Caballeronia sp. TF1N1: one gene and its partner. The protein of the gene in region 1 interacts with the protein of each later gene in a pairwise test. Links are inferred from orthologs where the notes say so. Each region holds a gene or a part of one and is shown in the gene's direction. Other genes may lie near its edges.

What was found.
Region 2: the proteins of gyrA (region 1) and gyrB interact in binary tests that used the Escherichia coli proteins (3 or more experiments, as listed by UniProt). The link is inferred for Caballeronia sp. TF1N1 from one-to-one orthologs.

Annotation. Positions count from the first base shown.
Region 1 is NZ_CP084626.1:2,145,745-2,153,057, reverse strand. Bases 1,051-4,242 are described here. They hold gyrA (DNA gyrase subunit A), read left to right. Parts: upstream 1,051-1,378; coding sequence 1,379-4,042; downstream 4,043-4,242. Other genes in these bases: LDZ28_RS10005 (DUF2059 domain-containing protein), read left to right, coding at 4,213-4,242. Outside these bases: outer membrane protein OmpA, read right to left, coding at 38-694; more of LDZ28_RS10005, read left to right, coding at 4,243-4,827; serC (3-phosphoserine/phosphohydroxythreonine transaminase), read left to right, coding at 5,003-6,085; pheA (prephenate dehydratase), read left to right, coding at 6,126-7,208; LDZ28_RS09990 (prephenate dehydrogenase/arogenate dehydrogenase family protein), read left to right, coding at 7,291-7,313. UniProt on the Escherichia coli protein: A type II topoisomerase that negatively supercoils closed circular double-stranded (ds) DNA in an ATP-dependent manner to maintain chromosomes in an underwound state.
Region 2 is NZ_CP084626.1:894-13,439, forward strand. The notes cover bases 1,214-4,270. They hold gyrB (DNA topoisomerase (ATP-hydrolyzing) subunit B), read left to right. Parts: upstream 1,214-1,534; coding sequence 1,535-4,006; downstream 4,007-4,270. Other genes in these bases: dnaN (DNA polymerase III subunit beta), read left to right, coding at 1,214-1,420; LDZ28_RS00020 (hypothetical protein), read left to right, coding at 4,242-4,270. Also shown: more of dnaN, read left to right, coding at 314-1,213; more of LDZ28_RS00020, read left to right, coding at 4,271-4,436; ATP-dependent RNA helicase DbpA, read left to right, coding at 4,439-5,821; LDZ28_RS00030 (MFS transporter), read right to left, coding at 6,034-7,419; LDZ28_RS00035 (DUF488 domain-containing protein), read left to right, coding at 7,638-8,018; LDZ28_RS00040 (DUF799 domain-containing protein), read right to left, coding at 8,059-8,730; LDZ28_RS00045 (DUF4810 domain-containing protein), read right to left, coding at 8,740-9,105; LDZ28_RS00050 (CsgG/HfaB family protein), read right to left, coding at 9,131-9,808; LDZ28_RS00060 (PaaI family thioesterase), read left to right, coding at 10,361-10,786; LDZ28_RS00065 (patatin-like phospholipase family protein), read left to right, coding at 10,796-11,665; LDZ28_RS00070 (OsmC family protein), read left to right, coding at 11,682-12,158; LDZ28_RS00075 (D-2-hydroxyacid dehydrogenase family protein), read right to left, coding at 12,189-12,546. UniProt on the Escherichia coli protein: DNA gyrase negatively supercoils closed circular double-stranded DNA in an ATP-dependent manner to maintain chromosomes in an underwound state.

The DNA of each region.
Region 1 (7,313 bases):
CCGAAGCGGGGGTTCGATCCTGCGGCAATCAGCGCAATTACTGCGGCTGACGCGTCGTGCCGACAACTTCGACTTCCACGCGACGATCCGGTGCGAGGCAGGCGATGAGTTGCTTGCGGTTCTTCTGGTTGCAGCCCGTGGTGACCGGGTTGCGCTTGCCCTTGCCTTCCGTATAGATACGGTTGGCTTCGATGCCCTTGCTGACCAGGTAAGCCTTGACAGCTTGCGCACGGCGCAGCGACAGACGGTCGTTGTACTTGTCCGAACCAATGCGGTCGGTGTAGCCGGTAGCGACCACGACTTCCAGGTTCAGCGCGCCGATCTTCGATGCGAGATCGTCAAGCGCGGTCTTGCCAGCCGGCTTCAAAACTGCCTTGTCGAAGTCGAACAGAGCGTCAGCTTGATAGGTGACCTTCTGGCTTTGGATAACCGGGGGCGGCGGAGCGACCGGTGCGGGCGGCGTCGGCGCGACTGCGACCAGAGCGCCATCGCACTTTGCGTTGGCCGTGGCCGGGGTCCAGAATGCGTCGCGCCAGCAGAGTTCGTTCGTGCCGTTCATCCACACATACTCGCCCGTGCCGTTCACCCAGTTGTCGTTCACGGCTTGTCGCGAGGCCGGCACCGATTGCGCCGAGGCCGATGCAGCCATAACTGCGGTAGCTGCAATGAACGCGAGCTTTGAAAGTTTATTCATATTTCTCCTCTCGAAATTGAGATTACCGCAGGTTTACTGCGAGCCTGTAGACAAAGACAAGTCATACATTGCTCGGAGTATAACATTCCCTACGGAACAAAACGCGGCTGTGTAGACTTCGAGCAGTGTCTAACTTTGTGCGTTGGCATTTTGCCATATCGTTCCCTTGCAACGATAAAAATATCCCCGCACCCTCTGCGCCCGCAACCTTATGTGGTGCATGCGCAACAAGAAAGGGACAGGAGCCGGTCTTGGCCGCGGAAGGCGCGAAACGTGCGCACTTTATGTGCCCGCGAGCCAATATCTGCGTATCTTTATCGTCGGGTTTGTACTGCTTTAGCAAAACGACGAGGCGGCATCATAGCCCGCCTAAGTGACGAAATCAGTGAAACGTTCCCTGGTTTTTGTAAGTAATTGGAACAAGTGCATCTATCCCTCATTCCTCAAGATCGGGAACGGCGGTTGAGCGTCCCATACACTATGTATACGCCGAGCCTCCGGACGCGGATGTCGCGCATGTTAGAATCTTTGGATGCGCTGCGTTCGCAGCGCCGCAGCGTATGGCTTACGCGCCTGGCCGGCGCGGGTCGCGCGGCCGGCGGGCGAGGGCGAAACTCGAGGTAATGTTTTCGAATCGTCGGATCGCGCTGCTGTGTCGCTGCTGCACAGTTCAAGACACGGATAATGGATCAATTCGCCAAAGAGACTCTGCCAATCTCCCTAGAGGAGGAAATGCGCCGCTCATATCTCGATTACGCGATGAGCGTGATCGTCGGGCGAGCGCTTCCCGATGTCCGCGATGGACTGAAGCCCGTACACCGTCGCGCGCTTTATTCCATGCACGAGCTGAACAACGACTGGAATCGCGCGTATAAAAAGTCGGCGCGTATCGTCGGCGACGTGATTGGTAAGTACCATCCGCACGGCGACGCATCGGTGTACGAGACGATCGTTCGCATGGCTCAGCCGTTTTCGCTGCGCTACATGCTGGTGGACGGCCAGGGCAACTTCGGTTCGGTCGACGGCGACAACGCCGCCGCCATGCGTTACACCGAAATCCGCATGGCGAAGATCGGTCACGAACTGCTGGCCGACATCGACAAGGAAACCGTCGACTTTGGCCCGAACTACGACGGCAGCGAAAGCGAACCGCTCGTACTTCCGGCGCGCATCCCGAATCTGCTGATCAACGGCTCAGCCGGTATCGCGGTCGGCATGGCAACGAACATTCCGCCGCACAATTTGCGCGAAATCGTCGACGCCTGTCTGCATCTGCTCAACACGCCTGAGGCGACGGTCGACGAACTCATCGAGATCGTGCCGGCGCCGGACTTCCCGACGGCCGGCATCATCTACGGCGTCGCGGGCGTGCGCGACGGTTATCGCACGGGGCGCGGTCGCGTCGTCATGCGTGCGACCACGCACTTCGAAGAGATCGACCGCGGCCAGCGCATGGCCATCATCGTCGACGAGATTCCGTATCAGGTGAACAAGCGCACGCTGCTCGAGCGCATCGCCGAACTCGTCAACGAGAAAAAGATCGAGGGCATCTCCGACATTCGCGACGAGTCCGACAAGAGCGGCATGCGTGTCGTGATCGAACTCAAGCGCGGAGAAGTGCCGGAAGTCATTCTGAACAATCTGTATAAGCAGACGCAGCTTCAGGACACTTTCGGCATGAATCTGGTCGCGCTCGTCGACGGCCAGCCCAAGCTGCTGAACCTGAAGGAAATGCTGGAATGCTTCCTGTCGCATCGGCGGGAAGTGCTCACGCGGCGCACGGTCTACGAACTGCGCAAGGCGCGCGATCGCGGACACGTGCTCGAAGGCCTCGCGGTGGCGCTCGCGAATATCGACGAATTCATCGCGATCATCAAGGCCGCGCCGACTCCGCCTGTGGCGAAGCAAGAGTTGATGAACCGTCCGTGGGATTCGTCGCTCGTGCGCGAAATGCTCACGCGCACGGAGACCGAGGCGACGGGCGGGCGTATTGCGTATCGTCCGGAAGGACTGAATCCGGCTTACGGGCTGCAGGAAGATGGGCTTTACAAGCTGTCGGACGTTCAGGCGCAGGAAATTCTGCAGATGCGCCTGCAACGCCTGACGGGTCTCGAACAAGACAAGATCGTCGCCGAATATCGCGACGTGATGGCGCAGATCGCCGACTTGCTCGACATCCTCGCGCGGCCGGAGCGTATCCGTCAGATCATCGTCGAAGAACTGGGCCAGGTACGCGCCGAGTTCGGTGACGAGCGTCGTTCGCGTATCGAGTTGAATGCAACCGAGCTGAACACCGAAGACCTGATCACGCCGCAGGAAATGGTCGTGACCATGTCGCATACCGGCTACGTGAAGTCGCAGCCGCTTTCCGAGTACCGCGCGCAAAAGCGTGGCGGGCGCGGCAAGCAGGCCACGCAAATGAAGGAAGACGACTGGATCGACACGCTTTTCATCGCGAACACGCACGATCACATGCTGTGCTTCTCGAACCGCGGTCGCGTGTACTGGATCAAGGTCTACGAAGTGCCGCAAGGCTCGCGCAACTCGCGCGGCCGGCCAATCGTCAACATGTTCCCGCTGCAGGAAGGCGAGAAGATCAACGTCGTGCTGCCGATTAAGGACTTCTCGGCCGACAAGTTCGTCTTCATGGCCACTTCGCTCGGCACCGTCAAGAAGACGCCGCTCGAAGCGTTCAGCCGTCCGCTCAAGAAGGGCATCATCGCGGTCGGTCTGGATGACGGCGACTTTCTCATCGGCGCGGCCATTACCGACGGCGCGCATGACGTCATGCTGTTCTCCGATTCAGGCAAGGCGGTACGTTTCGACGAGAACGACGTGCGCGCCATGGGCCGCGAAGCGCGCGGCGTGCGTGGCATGCAACTGGAAGACGGTCAGCAGGTCATCGCCATGCTCGTGGCCGGCGACGAAATCCAGTCGGTGCTCACCGCGACGGAAAACGGTTACGGCAAGCGCACGCCGATCAACGAATACACACGCCATGGCCGCGGCACGAAGGGCATGATCGCGATCCAGACTTCCGAGCGCAACGGCCGCGTGGTCGCCGCGACGCTCGTCGAGCCTGAAAGCGAGATCATGCTGATCACGACATCGGGCGTGCTCATCCGCACGCGCGTGTCCGAAATCCGCGAAATGGGGCGTGCAACTCAAGGTGTTACACTCATCAGCCTTGACGAGGGCACCAAGTTGTCGGGACTGCAGCATATCGCGGAGGCGGAAGCCGAAGTGGAAGCAGAAGCTGAAGCACTCGACGAAGGCGACACCGGCACGAACGGCTCCGCCGCCGCGCCGGGCGACTCAGAAAATGATGAAAACGGCGAAGACGCCTGATATTTTTTGTGACGCAAGCTTCTCGTATTCGCTTTTGAAAGCCTGAATTGGTTAAGCTGCGCGACTCGGGCCTTTTGTCGGCGCTGTGCTTCGTTATGTGCGAAGCCAGCGTCGAAAATCTGAAGGCTCGTCGCCGGTGCAGAACTGGATATTTTTTACAGGGAGTAATGATGCAAGGACGTTTCAAGCAGTGGATGTTGCTGGCCGCTTTCGTGCCGACTTTCGCGATGGCTCAGTCGCTTCAGAACCAGGCGCCGAACCAGGCGGCAGCTCCGGCACCGGCCGCAGCAGCCCCGGTTGATCCGGCCAAGCAAGCCGCGATCAAGGACCTGCTCGACGCGATCGACGCGCAGAAGCTGGTCGGCGCGATCGGCAACAGCGCGCAAATGCAGTCGAAGCAACTCGTCCCGGCAATCCTGTCGGACGCGCTGTCGGAAAACAAGTCGCTGAACGACAAGCAGAAGCAAGCTGCCGTTCCGACGCTGCAAAAGAACGCAGTGCCGAAGCTGGTTGACTCGGCAGGGCAGGTGTTCGCAACTGACAGCTTCCGTCAAGACGCGATGAAAGCTCAGTACGACGCATACGCGAAGTACTACACGACCGATGAAATCAAGGACCTGACCTCGTTCTACAAGAGCACGACGGGCCGCAAGTTCATTCAGGTTCAAGACCAGGTTGGTCGCGACGTGGTCAATGGTTTGATGCAGAAGTACATGCCGCAAGCCATCAAGGCAACGCGCACGCAAGCCGACCAGGAAGTGGCAAGCGTCAAGCCGGGCAAGTAAGCACGGTGGCATAGTCCGGAAGGCTCGCGCATTGGCGGGTTTTCAGGACAGTGCGATAATGGCTGTTTGCGCGTAAGCGCAAGCAGCCATTTCTTTTTTAGGCGCGGACAACGAGCTTTTCGGCTCATCGTTTCAGGCTCCGCGTCTGTCGAACGAGACAAATCGGGATCTCCAGATGCGCGTGTTCAATTTCTCCGCCGGCCCGGCCGCCTTGCCAGAAGAAGTGTTGAAGCAAGCCGCCGATGAAATGCTCGATTGGCAAGGCAGCGGCATGAGCGTGATGGAGATGAGTCACCGCGGCGCGGAGTTCACGTCGATCCATGAAGCGGCGCTGACCGATCTGCGGGAATTGCTGAAGGTGCCGGCGTCGCATCGCATATTGTTTCTGCAGGGCGGTGGCATTGGCGAAAACGCCATCGTGCCGATGAACATGCTCGGCACGAAGAAGACCGCCGATTTCGTCGTCACCGGTTCATGGTCGACCAAGTCGCTCAAGGAAGCGCAGAAGTACTGCACGCCGCATCTCGCGGCGACTGGCAAGACCGAGCAGGGCTTCACGCGCGTGCCTGCGTTGAGCGAGTGGCAGCTTTCGGACGATCCCGCTTACGTGCATCTGTGCACGAACGAAACCATTGACGGCGTCGAGGCCTTCGAAATTCCCGATCTCGGCGACGTTCCGCTCGTGGCGGACGCGTCGTCGCACATTCTTTCGCGTCCTATGGACGTCGCCAAGTACGGCGTGCTCTTCGGCGGCGCGCAGAAGAACATCGGCATGGCGGGCGTCACGGTCGTGATCGTGCGCGAGGATCTGCTCGACCGCGCGCTGTCTATCTGCCCGTCCGCGTTCGAGTGGAAGATCGTCGCGGAGAACAATTCGATGTACAACACGCCGCCCACTTACGCGATCTACGTCGCTGGCCTCGTCTTCAAGTGGCTGAAGAAACAGGGCGGCCTGGAAGCCATGGAAGCGCGCAATCTCGAAAAGGCGATGCTGCTTTACGACACCATCGATTCCAGCGATTTCTACGTCAACAAGGTCGACCGGAACGCGCGCTCGCGCATGAACGTGCCGTTCTTCCTCGCCGACGAATCGCGCAATACCGATTTCCTGACCGGCGCCAAGGCGCGCGGTCTGTTGCAACTGAAGGGCCACAAGTCCGTCGGCGGCATGCGGGCATCGATCTACAACGCGGTGCCGGTCGAGGGCGTGAAAGCGCTCGTCGAGTACATGAAGGAATTCGAGCGGACCAGCGCGTAAGCCTCATCGCTCCTTTAACTGCATCTGCCCCAAGCACCGCATGGACGACGATCTCAATTCAAGACTCAAACCGCTGCGTGAACGCATCGACGCGCTCGACGCGCAACTCATCGCGCTTTTGAATCAGCGCGCTTCCGTCGCGCTCGAAGTCGGCGAAGTGAAGAAGCATTTCAACGCGCCCGTGTTTCGGCCGGAGCGCGAACTGCAAGTCATCGCGCGTCTGCAGGAAATGAGCGACGGCCCGCTCGCCGACGCGCACATCGCCGCGATCTGGCGCGAGATCATGGCCGCGAGCCGCGCGCTCGAACAGACTATCCGTTCAGCGTTCCTGGGCCCGGTCGGCACGTATAGCGAACAGGCGATGTTCGAATACTTCGGTCATTCGATCGAGGGCCTCGCGTGTCCGTCCATCGACGAAGTGTTTCGCTCGGTCGAAGCGGGCGCCGCGCAATATGGCGTCGTGCCGGTCGAGAATTCGGCGGAAGGCGCGGTGTCGCGCACGCTGGACTTGCTGCTGGAAACGTCGCTCTTGATTGGCGGTGAACTCGCGCTGCCGATTCACCACAATCTTTTGACCGCGTCTGGCACGCTCGAAGGCGTGAAGCGCGTCTATGCGCATCCGCAAGCGCTCGCGCAGTGCCAGCACTGGCTGACCGCGAACGCGCCGCAGCTCGAACGGCAGGCGGTGTCGAGCAACGCGGAAGCGGCGCGTATCGCGGTGGGCGACCCGGCCGTCGCGGCCATCGCTGGCGACCGCGCGGCCACGCATTACGGCTTGGGCGTCGTTTATTCGCAGATTCAGGACGACCCGCACAACCGCACGCGCTTCGTGATCATCGGTCGCGAACCGACGGGGCCGAGCGGTCACGATCAAACGTCGCTCATCGTGACGGTGACCAATGAATCGGGCGCAATGTTCAAGCTCCTGGAGCCGCTCGCAAAGCACGGCGTTTCCATGACGCGCTTCGAATCGCGGCCCGCGCGCGCCGGCACGTGGGAGTATTACTTCTATATCGATATCGAAGGGCATCGCGACGATGCGTTCGTCGCCGCCGCGCTCGATGAACTCGGGCGCAAGGCCGCGTTTCTGAAGATTCTCGGGTCCTATCCGCGCGCGCGTTGACCCGAGTTTTCGCGGGCCGCCGCTCGATTCGGGCAGCGGCCGATTTTTCCAGCGTCGAACGGCGCGCACTTATCGATGTTCCGTGGACGCATTCTCTTTCAATAA
Region 2 (12,546 bases), 2.1 Mb from region 1 along the record:
CAATCACGAACTTCACGTGCTCGAACAAACGCTGAAGGGTTGAGCCGGCGCGAACGCGTCGATTATTGCGCCACCGGACCTGTTTATTGGTAAAAACGCCCCCAATTTTCGGGGGCGGTTCCGTTTTAAGGCACAATATAGGTTTAGCTATCCGTGGCCTGGGCGGCTGGCGTCAAGCATTCGCGAGTGACCGGCGGGGGGCCGGCAACGCGTGTTACGAGGTTGTCCGGCGAGCGCGGCGAACCAACCGCTGGTGACAAAACCAGCGGTGGCAAAACCGGCGGACAGGCCGTCACATCAACGAAGGAACTCTATGCAACTGGTCAAGACCGAACGAGACAATCTTCTAAGGCCGCTGCAAACCGTGAGCGGTATCGTAGAACGCCGCCATACCTTGCCGATCCTCGCCAATCTGCTGATCACCAAGAACGGCGCCGATGTGTCGTTCCTCTCGACGGATCTCGAACTCCAGATCACCACCCGCGCCGATTTCGGCGTTGGCAGCGACCAGATCGCCACCACGGTCGCCGCGCGCAAGTTGCTCGACATTTTGCGCGCCATGCCGCCGGGTGAGGTTGCGCTCGACTTGTCCGACAAGCGCCTGACCGTGCGCTCCGGCAAGAGCCGCTTCGCGCTGCAGACGCTCGCCGCGGACGAGTTTCCTACCGTCAACCAGGCTACAGACTTCGGCGCGAGCCTTTCGGTTCCGCAGAAAACGTTTCGCCAGTTGCTCGGCATGGTGTATTTCGCCATGGCCCAGCAAGACATTCGCTATTACCTGAACGGCATGTTGCTCGTGGTGGATGGCGACCAGTTGATGGCCGTCGCAACGGACGGTCACCGTCTCGCGTTCTCGTCCATGAAGATCGACGGCGGCACGTTCCCGCGTCAGGAAGTCATCATCCCGCGCAAGACCATCCTCGAATTGCAGCGTCTGCTGGAAGACATCGACGACACGCTCAAGATCGACATCGCCGCGACGCAGGTGAAGTTCAGTTTTGGCCAAGTCGAACTCGTGTCGAAGCTCGTCGAAGGCAAGTTCCCCGACTTCCAGCGCGTGATTCCCAAGGCGCACAAGAACACATTCGAAATCGGTCGCGAAGAACTGCAGCGCTCCCTGCAGCGCGCGGCCATTCTCACGTCGGACAAGTTCAAGGGCGTGCGGTGTCTGGTCGAGCCGGGTCAGCTCAAGATCATGTCGACCAACGCCGACCAGGAAGAAGCGCAGGAAGAGCTGGAAATCGCATATCAGGGCGATACCGTCGACATCGGTTTCAACGTCACGTATCTGCTCGACGTGCTTGCGAATCTGAAGGTCGACACGCTGCAAGTGAGCCTTGGCGACGCCAACTCCAGCGCGCTCATCACAATTCCGGAAAACGAGGAATTCAAGTATGTCGTGATGCCAATGCGCATCTGACGCGTTCAGGTACCACGAACACACCAAGGGGCGGCTCGCCCCTTTGGCGTTTTTAAGGTGTTTTGAAAAGTTTCGAGCAGTAACCGAAGCAGCGACGCAGAACCGGAAAATTCCATGACTGAAAACACAAATTCGCAACCCGACAACAGCTACGGCGCATCGTCCATTCAGATCCTCGAAGGTCTGGAGGCCGTGCGCAAGCGCCCGGGAATGTATATCGGCGATACGTCGGATGGCACCGGTTTGCATCACCTCGTTTTCGAAGTGCTGGACAACTCCATCGACGAAGCGCTGGCCGGCTATTGCGACGACATCCACGTGACCATCCACGCGGACAACTCCATTTCGGTGACGGACAACGGCCGTGGCGTGCCCACCGGCCTGAAACGCGACGACAAGCACGACCCGAAGCGCAGCGCCGCCGAGATCGTGATGACCGAACTCCACGCGGGCGGCAAGTTCGACCAAAACAGCTACAAGGTGTCGGGTGGCCTGCACGGCGTGGGCGTGTCGTGCGTGAACGCGCTGTCCGAATGGCTGCGCCTCACCGTGCGCCGCGACGGCAAGAAACACTTCATGGAGTTCGCGCGCGGCGTGGTGCAGAACCGCGAGCTTATCGAAGAGAACGGCGTGCAGTATTCGCCCATGCCGGTAGTCGGCGACACCGAGAATCGCGGCACCGAAGTGCACTTTTTGGCGGACGCGACCATCTTCGGCAATGTCGAATTCCACTACGACATTCTCGCCAAGCGCATGCGCGAGCTTTCGTTCCTGAACAACGGCGTGCGCATTCGCCTGACCGACTTGCGCACCGGCAAGGAAGACGACTTCGCTTTTGCGGGCGGCGTGAAGGGCTTTGTCGAATACATCAACAAGCAGAAGCAGGTGCTGCATCCGAACGTGTTCCATGCAACGGGCGAGCGTGAAAACGTCACCGTCGAAGTGGCCATGCAGTGGAACGACAGCTACAACGAAAGCGTGCTCTGCTTCACCAACAACATTCCGCAGCGCGACGGCGGCACTCACCTGACAGGCTTACGCGCCGCGATGACGCGCGTGATGAACAAGTACATCGCCGACCACGACATCGCGAAGAAAGCGAAGGTCGAGACGAGCGGCGACGACATGCGCGAAGGGTTGTCGTGCGTGCTGTCGGTGAAAGTGCCTGAGCCGAAGTTTAGTTCGCAGACGAAGGACAAGCTGGTGTCGTCGGAAGTGCGCGCGCCGGTCGAGGAAATCGTCGCGAAGGCGCTGGAAGATTATCTGCAAGAGACGCCGATCGACGCGAAGATCATCACGGGCAAGATCGTCGATGCCGCGCGTGCGCGCGATGCCGCTCGCAAGGCGCGCGAGATGACGCGGCGAAAGGGCGTGCTCGACGGCGTCGGCTTGCCGGGCAAGCTTGCGGATTGCCAGGAGAAGGACCCGGCGAAGTCGGAAATTTATATCGTCGAGGGTGATTCGGCGGGCGGCTCGGCCAAGCAAGGGCGTGACCGGAAGTTCCAGGCAATCCTGCCGTTGCGCGGCAAGGTGCTGAACGTTGAGAAGGCGCGCTTCGACAAGCTGATTTCATCCGAGCAGATCGTGACGCTCGTGACGGCGCTGGGTTGCGGCATCGGCAAGGATGATTACAACCTGGACAAGCTGCGCTATCACCGCATCATCATCATGACCGACGCGGACGTGGACGGCGCCCACATCCGCACGCTTTTGCTGACGTTCTTCTATCGGCAGATGCCGGAGATCGTGGAGCGCGGGTACATCTATATCGCGCAGCCGCCGCTTTACAAGATCAAGGCGGGCAAGGACGAGCGGTATATGAAGGACGCGCACGAGCTCAACCAGCATATGCTGAAGCTCGCGCTGCAGGGTTCTGAACTGGTGCCGAGCGAAGGCGCGGACCCGATTTCGGGCGATGCCTTGGGCGAACTCGCGCGTGCGTATTTGCTGGCCCAGGCGGTGATCGATCGCATCAGCCGTATTTACGATGCCGCCTCGCTCGAAGCGGTGATGGATGGCACGGTCATCGATTTGTCGACGCAGGAAGCGGCGGAGGCATCGGCGAAGGCGCTCGAAACGAAGTTGCGTTCGGACCCGTTGAAGCCGGAAGTGACGGTCGAGGCGGCATACGATCAGGTTCGCGAGCTGCGTTCGTTGCATATCAAGCGGCGTCACCATGGCAACGTGAAGGTTTCGGTGTTCGATGAAGATCTTCAATTGACCGCCGACTACAAGCAACTCGTTTCCACTGCCGATACCTTCAAGGGCTTGATTGGCCAAGGCGCGTTGATCAAGCGCGGCGAGCGCTCGATGGCCGTGCTGGACTTCAAGAGCGCGATGAAGTGGCTGATCGCGGATGCGGAACGCAACGTCAGCAAGCAGCGTTACAAGGGCTTGGGCGAGATGAATCCCGGACAGCTTTGGGAAACGACGATGGACCCGGCCGTGCGGCGTTTGCTGCGCGTGCAGATCGAGGACGCGATTGCGGCCGACGGCATTTTCACGACGCTCATGGGCGACGATGTGGAGCCGAGACGCGCGTTTATCGAGAGTAATGCGTTGCGGGCGGGGAATATTGATGTTTGAGGGGTAGGTAGCGCGACGCTATCACTCCGAAACCGTAAGTACCGCGCGCGAGGTCTCACGCGCTGGCACTTACGGTTTTTTTATTGAACGCCAACGCCATACTCCCACCCAAAACGCACGGACCTGGTTCCGCCGCGCCACCCGCAGACCCGCGTACACTTTCGGTTTGAACCGAAAATCACTTCGCCGCATTCCGTCGCGGCTACGTGCATCACGCAACAACGAGAAATCCGACATGTTCACCTGCCGAAACCAGTCCTGCGACGCAACGTGGGACGTCTCAGACGTCGTCATCAAGAATGAAGGTCAGGGCCTGCTGTTCCGCTGCCCGATGTGCGGCGCGCGCAATTACGTGACGCGCCACGACGCACCCGATGGCGCCATCACCTACGAGCAGGTCACCGAAATCCCGCCGCGAGGCGCGCAATAACCATGGCGACCGATACCTCATTCAGCAGCCTGCCGCTCAACGAAGCGATGCAGACGAATCTGCAGCAGCTCGGCTACACATCGATGACGCCGATCCAGGCCGCGAGCCTGCCGCTCGCACTCGCCGGTCACGATCTCATCGCGCAGGCGAAAACGGGCAGCGGCAAGACCGCCGCCTTCACGTTGCCGCTGCTCGCCAAACTCGATGCGCGTCAGTTCGCCGTGCAAGCGCTCGTGCTTTGCCCAACTCGCGAACTCGCCGATCAGGTCACGCAGGAAATCCGCCGCTTGGCTCGCGCAGAAGACAACGTGAAGGTGCTCACGCTATGCGGCGGCACGCCCATGCGTCCGCAGATCGCGAGTCTCGAACACGGCGCGCATATCGTCGTGGGCACGCCGGGACGCATCATGGATCACCTTCAGCGCGAAACGCTTTCGCTGAATGGCATACGCACGCTCGTGCTCGACGAGGCCGACCGCATGCTCGACATGGGCTTTTTCGACGATATCGCTTCAGTCGCGCGTCTGTGTCCGAAAGACCGTCAGACCTTGCTGTTTTCGGCGACGTATCCGGAGGGCATCGCGAAATTGAGCCAGCAGTTCCTGCGCAATCCGCGCGAGATCAAGCTCACCGAACAGCACAGCAACGCGAAGATCAAACAACGCTTCTATCAGGTCGAGGATCACGAGCGTCTGCATGCAGTGGGTTTGCTGCTGGATCACTATCGTCCCGTCAGCACGCTTGCGTTCTGCAACACGAAGCAGCAATGCCGCGACTTGCTCGACGTACTGCGCGCGCAAGGCTTCGAGGCGCTCACGCTGCATGGCGAACTCGAACAGCGCGAACGCGATCAGGTGCTCGTGCAATTCGCCAATCGCAGTTGCTCGGTGCTGGTCGCGACCGATGTCGCCGCGCGCGGGCTGGACATCACGCAACTCGAAGCGGTCATCAATGTCGATGTGACGCCGGACCCTGAGGTGCACGTGCATCGCATCGGGCGCACGGGGCGTGCGGGCGAGGAAGGTTGGGCGCTGTCGCTTGCGAGCATGGACGAGATGGGACGCGTCGGCGCGATCGAAGTGGCGCAGCGCAAGGAAGTGGAATGGTATCCGCTAGCGGAGCTGACATCGGCGGAACCCGGGCATCTGAAGCCGCCCATGGCGACGCTCCAAATCCTCGGCGGCCGCAAGGACAAGATCCGTCCCGGCGACGTGCTCGGCGCGCTGACCGGCGAAGCGGGCTTCAAGGGCGAGGAGATCGGCAAGATCAACGTGATGGACATGGTCACGTACGTGGCCGTTCAACGCGGTATCGCCGATGATGCCGAGCGCAAGCTGGCAGCGGGGAAGTTGAAGGGGCGGAAGGTCAAGGTGCGGCGGATGTGAGTCCGGTGAGTCGCCAACGAGCTAGTTAAGGAAATGTAGCGTGAAGGGTTGTCCTCCAAGCGAGCCCGCCCGACGCGCCCCGCAGCGCCGCACCGCGAATTCACGGAAGCGAGCCGCGCGCGCGAAAGCTTTGCAGATTCAGCGTATCCCGGCCTTCACGCGGGTTTCCAAGCAACTGCAAACGTGCGGTGCAACGGCGCCGTGCTCGACCCTCAAACTTTCCTCTGCGGCTCGACTGAAATCCCATCCGACGACGTCACCTTCGACGTTCTCGCCGTCACCAGCCGCAATCCGCTCGCCACGCTTCCCACGCCCGCGAACGCCGCTCCAAGCGACAACGCGAGCGCCGGACCATGCTTCCCCGCGATGCTGAAGCACAACGCGACGAGCGCCGCGCCGGTGGCCTGTCCGATCAGCCGCGAAGTCGCGATCGTGCCACTTGCGCCACCCGCGCGTTCGCGCGGCGCGCTCGACATGAACGCCTTCAGATTCGGCGACTGAAAGAAGCCGAAGCCCGCGCCACAGATCGCCATGCGGATGCAGATTTCGAGCACATGCGGTTGCGCTGGCAGCATCGCGAGCGACACCATTCCCACGCATAGAATCGCGAGCCCGACGCCGCCCAGCAAACCCGGCGCGTGCCGATCCGACAAGCGTCCGGCGATCGGCGCCATCAACGCGACGAGCGCTGACCACGGCGTCATCAGAAAGCCGGTTTCCACCTGACTGCGACCGAGCACGCTTTCGAAGAAAAACGGCAACGACACGAACGCGAGCCCTTGCGCGGCAAACGAGCAGATCGCGGTCATCGTGGAGAGCGCGAACATCGGGCGGCGGAAGAGATCGACGGGTAGCATCGGCGCGGGATGACCGCGCTCGCGTCGGAGAAGCAGAACGCCCGCAATCAACGTGACGCCGAACGACGCGAGCACGGTATGCGCGGGCGCGCGCTGGGCCGCTTCGCCGAGCGCGAAGATGAGCGACGCGAACGTGATCACGTTGAGCAAGGCGGCGACACGGTCGAAGCCGTGTTCGGCGCGCTTGGTCTGCGGCAACGACCGCACCGCGATGGCGAGCGCGAACACGCCGATCGGCAAGTTCACGGCGAAGAGCCACGGCCACGTGCCGAGCGAGAGCACGATCGATGCGACCGTCGGCCCGACCGCGAACGCGATACCCACGACGAGCGCGTTGAGTCCCACGCCGCGCCCAAGCCGATGCGGCGGAAAAATCGCGCTGATGAGCGCCGCGTTGACGCTCATGATCGCGCTCGCGCCGAGCCCTTGCAGCAGGCGCGCGGCGACGAGCGTCGGCAGCGACCACGAGAACGCGCAGACCGCGGACGCGACGAGGAACACGACGAGCCCGCCGAGATACACGCGCCGGTGTCCGAGGATGCCGCCGAGCGCGGCAAGCGGCAGCAACGTGGCGACCATTGCCAGCTGATACGCGTTGATGATCCAGACCGACGCGGCGGGTGTCGTATGCAGATCGGCCGCGATGGCCGGCAACGCCGTGTTCGCGATGGCGGTATCGAGCGTGGCGAGCGCGACGGACAGCAGGATCGCGAGCATGCCGCGGCGCTCGAGCGAGGACATGGGTGCGTCGGGGTTGCGGGGCGCGTTTTGGGGATGTTCTTCGGAGGGCACGTCGGCGGTTCCGGATGTAAGCGGAAGAGGAATAATCCGAAACGATACGGGAACCCGGTGCATTCCGCTCGCCACGGTCGCGGGAGCTTTCAAAGCGTTGTCAGCGTGTATCGCGCGTTGCTTCGGCGCGGTTATCCTTCGCCGGTGACATTCGAAGGAAAACGATCATGGCGATTCGAATCGTGCGGCTCGGCACGCCGCGCGCGGTGGACGAAGGGCTGCGTATCGGCACGGTTCGGCGTCCGCCGCGCGGCGTGCCGAAAGCCGAATTCGCGAGCCGCGACTTTTACGACGTGTGGTATCCGAATCTGGCGCCGTCGGCAGAACTGGTCGCCGAAGCGCTCGCGGCCGAAGACGACAAACAATGGCGCGCGTTCGTGAGGAAATTCAAGGCGGAGATGGCGGTTTCCGAGGCGAGCCGATCGCTGGACTTGCTTGCGGCGTTATCGCGTTCGACGAATTTGTCGGTCGGATGTTATTGCGAGGACGAGTCGCGGTGCCACCGTTCGGTGCTGCGGGAGTTGCTGGCGGAAAGGGCGCGGTGGTGATTTAGCTCGCCTGGGCTGTGGGGCTCAGGCGAGCATGCGTTCAGTCCGTGCCGTATTTAGGCGAGTGCGGTCCGTAGAGTACGGTTGTCTTGCCGCCCGATGCCAGAAGACGTTGGCTCGTGAGGCCTGCCACGTCGAAGGACTTGTCGGTTAAGGTATGCGCGACCTGCGTCACGACACTCTGCGCAATCGCGCTGATGAGCCCGTAACCGACGCCCACGTTCACGCCCACTTCCTTGCCATTCGCGCTCGCGGAGCCTTTCCAGAGTTCGTCGCCTGAGCGCAGATCGACGAGCTTCGCGTTTGCGGTGACGACGGTCCTGCTGTCGAAGACCACGAACTTGGTGCCGTAGTTCGTGACTGTCGTGTACAACGCCGCATCCGCGCCGAAAATCTCGCGCAGCTTGGCCGGCGCGACATTCTGGATGTCCGTTGGCGTAGTCAGGCCGTTGTGCTTGAACGTCTCGTCCATTTCAGCGACCGGCACGACGTAGTAGCCCGCTTCTGCGAGCGGCATCGTCATTTGGGCGAGCATGCCGTATGTCGCCTTGATATCCGACGTCTCGTTGACCGGCGGCAACACGAGAATCGTGCGCGGCTTGCTATTGCGAAATGCGGTGTAGTCGATCTGTTGCGGAGTGGAAGCGCACGCGCTCAACAGGCACAAAACCGACAGCGCCGCGAAGAGTTTATGAGAGAGGAACTTGATCATGGCCGGCGTTTAATGAAGTTTGCTCAACAAAAGGTTCATGTAGGCGGACGACTCGGGGAACGCGTTCTTTTCGGCTTCGAGTTCCTTTCTGGCTTCATCCGAACGGCCGACGCTTGCATACAGTGCGCCGATGTGGGCACGGAAGCCGGGCGGCAGCGCGTTATTCTTCGCAAGGATTTGCTGGCGCGCTTTTTCGAGCGCGTCGATCTGCTCGGGGACGGGTTTGTCGCCCGTGAAGAAGGCATACACCTGCGGTTGATACGCGTCCCACTGGTAAAGCGGCGGCGTGGATTGCGTGGCACAACCGGTCAGCAGCGCGCACGCTGCCGCGACCGGCAAGAGAATGCCGGTCGAGAAAAGTTTCTTGTGATTCATGCTTCTGAGTGTTGATGAGTGATGCTTACTTGGAGGCTCGTAGCGCGCCCGCGTCGACTTGTTCGGACAGGTGGTTCACCGCTTCTTGAATTGCCAGGTCGAGCACCTTGCCGTTGAGCGTGGAGTCATAACTCGCAGTGCCGCCGAAGCCGATGATTTCCCGGTTGGACAGGCTGTACTCGCCGGCGCCCTGGCTCGACACGACGACTTCGGAGGTCGATGCATCGACGATATTCAGGCTCACCTTGGCGTAGGCTACCTGGCTCTTGCCGCTGCCGAGAATGCCGAACAACTCGCGATCGCCGACTTCCTTGCGCCCGAATTCGGTGACGTCGCCGGTAATGACGTAGTTGGCCGCTTTAAGCGCTTGCTGCTTGTTTGCGATGGCGGCTTCCTGCTTGGTCTCGTTCATGTTCTCGCGATCGAGGACGGAGAAGCGCCGGCTCTGTTGCAGCGTCGTGACGAGAATGGTCTTGGCCTGGCTGCCGACGCGGTCGACGCCATCGGAGAAAAGGCCGCGCATATAGCTCGAACGGTTGTCGAATTTGCCAACGGCGACGGCTACCGGCTTGCCCGCATAGGGCGTCTGAGCGATGCTGACCGCCTGAACGGGCAGTGATTTGAATGCTTCCGTCGCACATCCGCTCAGGAGGACGGTAACGGAAGCGAGGGCGACTACTAAGTGTTGTTTTGTGAAGACCATTGGAACCTTGCGAGACAGCGTGCCGGACGCATTCGATGCGGTGACGAACAGCGCGGGTTTTCGCGTCACGATGTTTCGACAGTTGCGTTCGCGGACTCGTGTGAACGGTAACGGATCGACCAGCGCCCTTGTTGCATCGAGAGCGAAAGAGGCAAGGATTGTTCAGCGATTTGAAAGCGAGGGCTAGCGCGAAAATTCTTAATTTTTGGCGCGATGAGGTGGAAGCGGCAGACATGACCGACCGTCCGCTGCGGATGCGAGTGAGAGAGTCGCAAGGCTCAGAATGCAAAAAGCCCGGTCACGAGGACCGGGCTTTTTGCATTAATTCTTTGGTGGGGCGTGAGTGACTCGAACACTCGACCTACGGATTAAGAGTCCGCTGCTCTACCAACTGAGCTAACGCCCCCAACACAGAAATGAAATTATAGCGGGGTTATTTCGAAAAGCGCAAGTCCTTCGCCCGAAAATTTTCGCATCGCACCAACGGCCAGCCCGCGAATCAAAAACGTCCCGCCCGGTATCATCACGCACACAACACAAAGACTCACAGCCATGGACGACTCTGCCATCCGCAATCTGCTGGACACGATCCTCGCGCCGTGGGTCCGCGAACTGCATCTCGCGCCGCAATCTTCCACGGAAGATTCGATCACGCTGCGTCTGCCGCACGCCGATCATCTGCGGCACGCGGGCGGAGTCATCTGCGGTCAGGTCTTCATGGCCGCCGCCGATACCGCGATGGTCGTCGCCATCTCCCACGCAATGGGCGGCTTCGTTCCCGTGACCACCGTCTCGCTCAACACGACCTTCATGCGCCCGGTCAAGTCCGGCGATGTCCTCGTCACCGCGAAAATCCAGCGACGCGGCCGCAATCTCGTCTTCGGCGAAATCGAGCTTCGCGGCAACGACGGCGAACTCGCCGCTCACGCGACCACGACCTACGCATTCATCAACCCGACGCATCAGCAAAAGGCTTAAGCAGCAAACATGTTCGATCAAGTCGTATTCGCAGGCGGCGGCAATCGCTGCTGGTGGCAGGCAGGTTTCTGGGACGTCATCCAGCCGCAACTCGATCTCAAGCCGCGCATCATCGCGGGCATCTCGGCGGGCGCGGCCACCGCCTGCATGCTCTACACGAACAACGCGCAATGGGTGATGAAGTACTACGCAAAAGCCCTGAGCGGCAACACGAAGAACGCCTATTGGGGCAACCTGCTGCGCGGTCAGTCCGTGTTCCCGCATTACCGCATCTACCGTCAGGCGCTGCTCGATATTTTCGCGGAACGCTTCGGCGTGCTGCAAACGGCGCCGGAAATTCGCATCGGCGTGTCGCATCTGCCGCGCTGGCTCGGGGCGCGCAGCGCGGTGGCGGCGGGCATCATCGCGTATAACATCGAAAAGTACGTGCGCAAGACGCTGCATCCGACGCTCGGCACCGCGCTCGGTTTTCATCCGGAGTTCGTCACCGCGCAAGAGTGCGCGACGCTGGAGGACCTCGCCGACCTCATCCTGCAGTCGTCGAGCACGCCGCCTTTCACGCCGATTTTGCGGCGCAACGGTCGTCCCGTGCTCGATGGCGGCATGGTCGATAACGTGCCCGTCTCCGCGCTCGATGCATCGCCGGGAACGGTGCTCGTCATGGTCACGCGGCTGTATCCGCGCGAGCGCATGTTCGTGGTGCCGCACGGCGAGCAGCGACGCATCTACGTTCAGCCGTCGCGCAAGGTGCCAATTTCGAGCTGGGACTATACGAGCCCCGCGCAGATGCAACACGCGTACGATCTGGGCCGCGCCGATGCCGACGATTTCCTCGCGCATCTGCCGCGTCTTCTGGAGGCAGCTTCACATCTCGACTAGAGCCAAGGAGCAGAACGTGGCGAAGAAGCACACCTATACGCTCAGCGTGGCGTGGACGGGCGATCTCGGTTCGGGCACGTCCGCCTACGACGCTTATTCGCGCGACCATCTCGTGCGCGTGGCGAACAAGGCCGCGATAGAAGCGTCGAGCGATCCCGCCTTTCGCGGCAATCCTGCGCGCCACAATCCGGAGGAGTTGTTCGTGGCGTCGGTGTCGTCGTGTCACATGCTCTGGTACTTGCATTTGTGCGCGACCAACAAGATCGTCGTGACCGGATATGTCGATGAAGCCATCGGCACGATGCAGGAAGATAAGGACAGCAGCGGCCGTTTCATCGACGTGACGCTGCATCCGCGCGTGACCATCGGCGCGGGGAACGACGCCGAGTTAGCCGCGCGTCTGCATGAAGACGCGCATCGCTATTGCTTCATCGCGAACTCGGTGAATTTTCCGGTGCGATGCGAGCCTTCGATCGAGGTATCGACGCTTTAGCGAAAGCCGCGCGGCCGCTCGCTCTTGCGCTCAACGCCGCCGCGCGTGCTGCAACGCTTCCGGGTTCGACACGCTCGACTTGTCGCCGGCGTCGAAGGCCAGAATGTTCCTGAACGCCGCGCCAAAGTAGAGCTCGTAACTCTCGCGCTCGACGTAGCCGATGTGCGGCGTGCAGATCACGTTCTCCATGCGCAAGAGTCCGTAGCCTTGCAGAATCGGCTCGCTTTCATAGACATCGGTGGCGACCATGCCCGGCCGGTTGTGATGCAGCGAATTGAGCAACGCGTTCTCTTCGAGCAGTTCGGCGCGGCTCGTGTTGACGAAGAGCGCGGTCGGCTTCATGCGCATGAGGTCTTCCGTTCGAACGATGCCGCGCGTTTCATCGCTC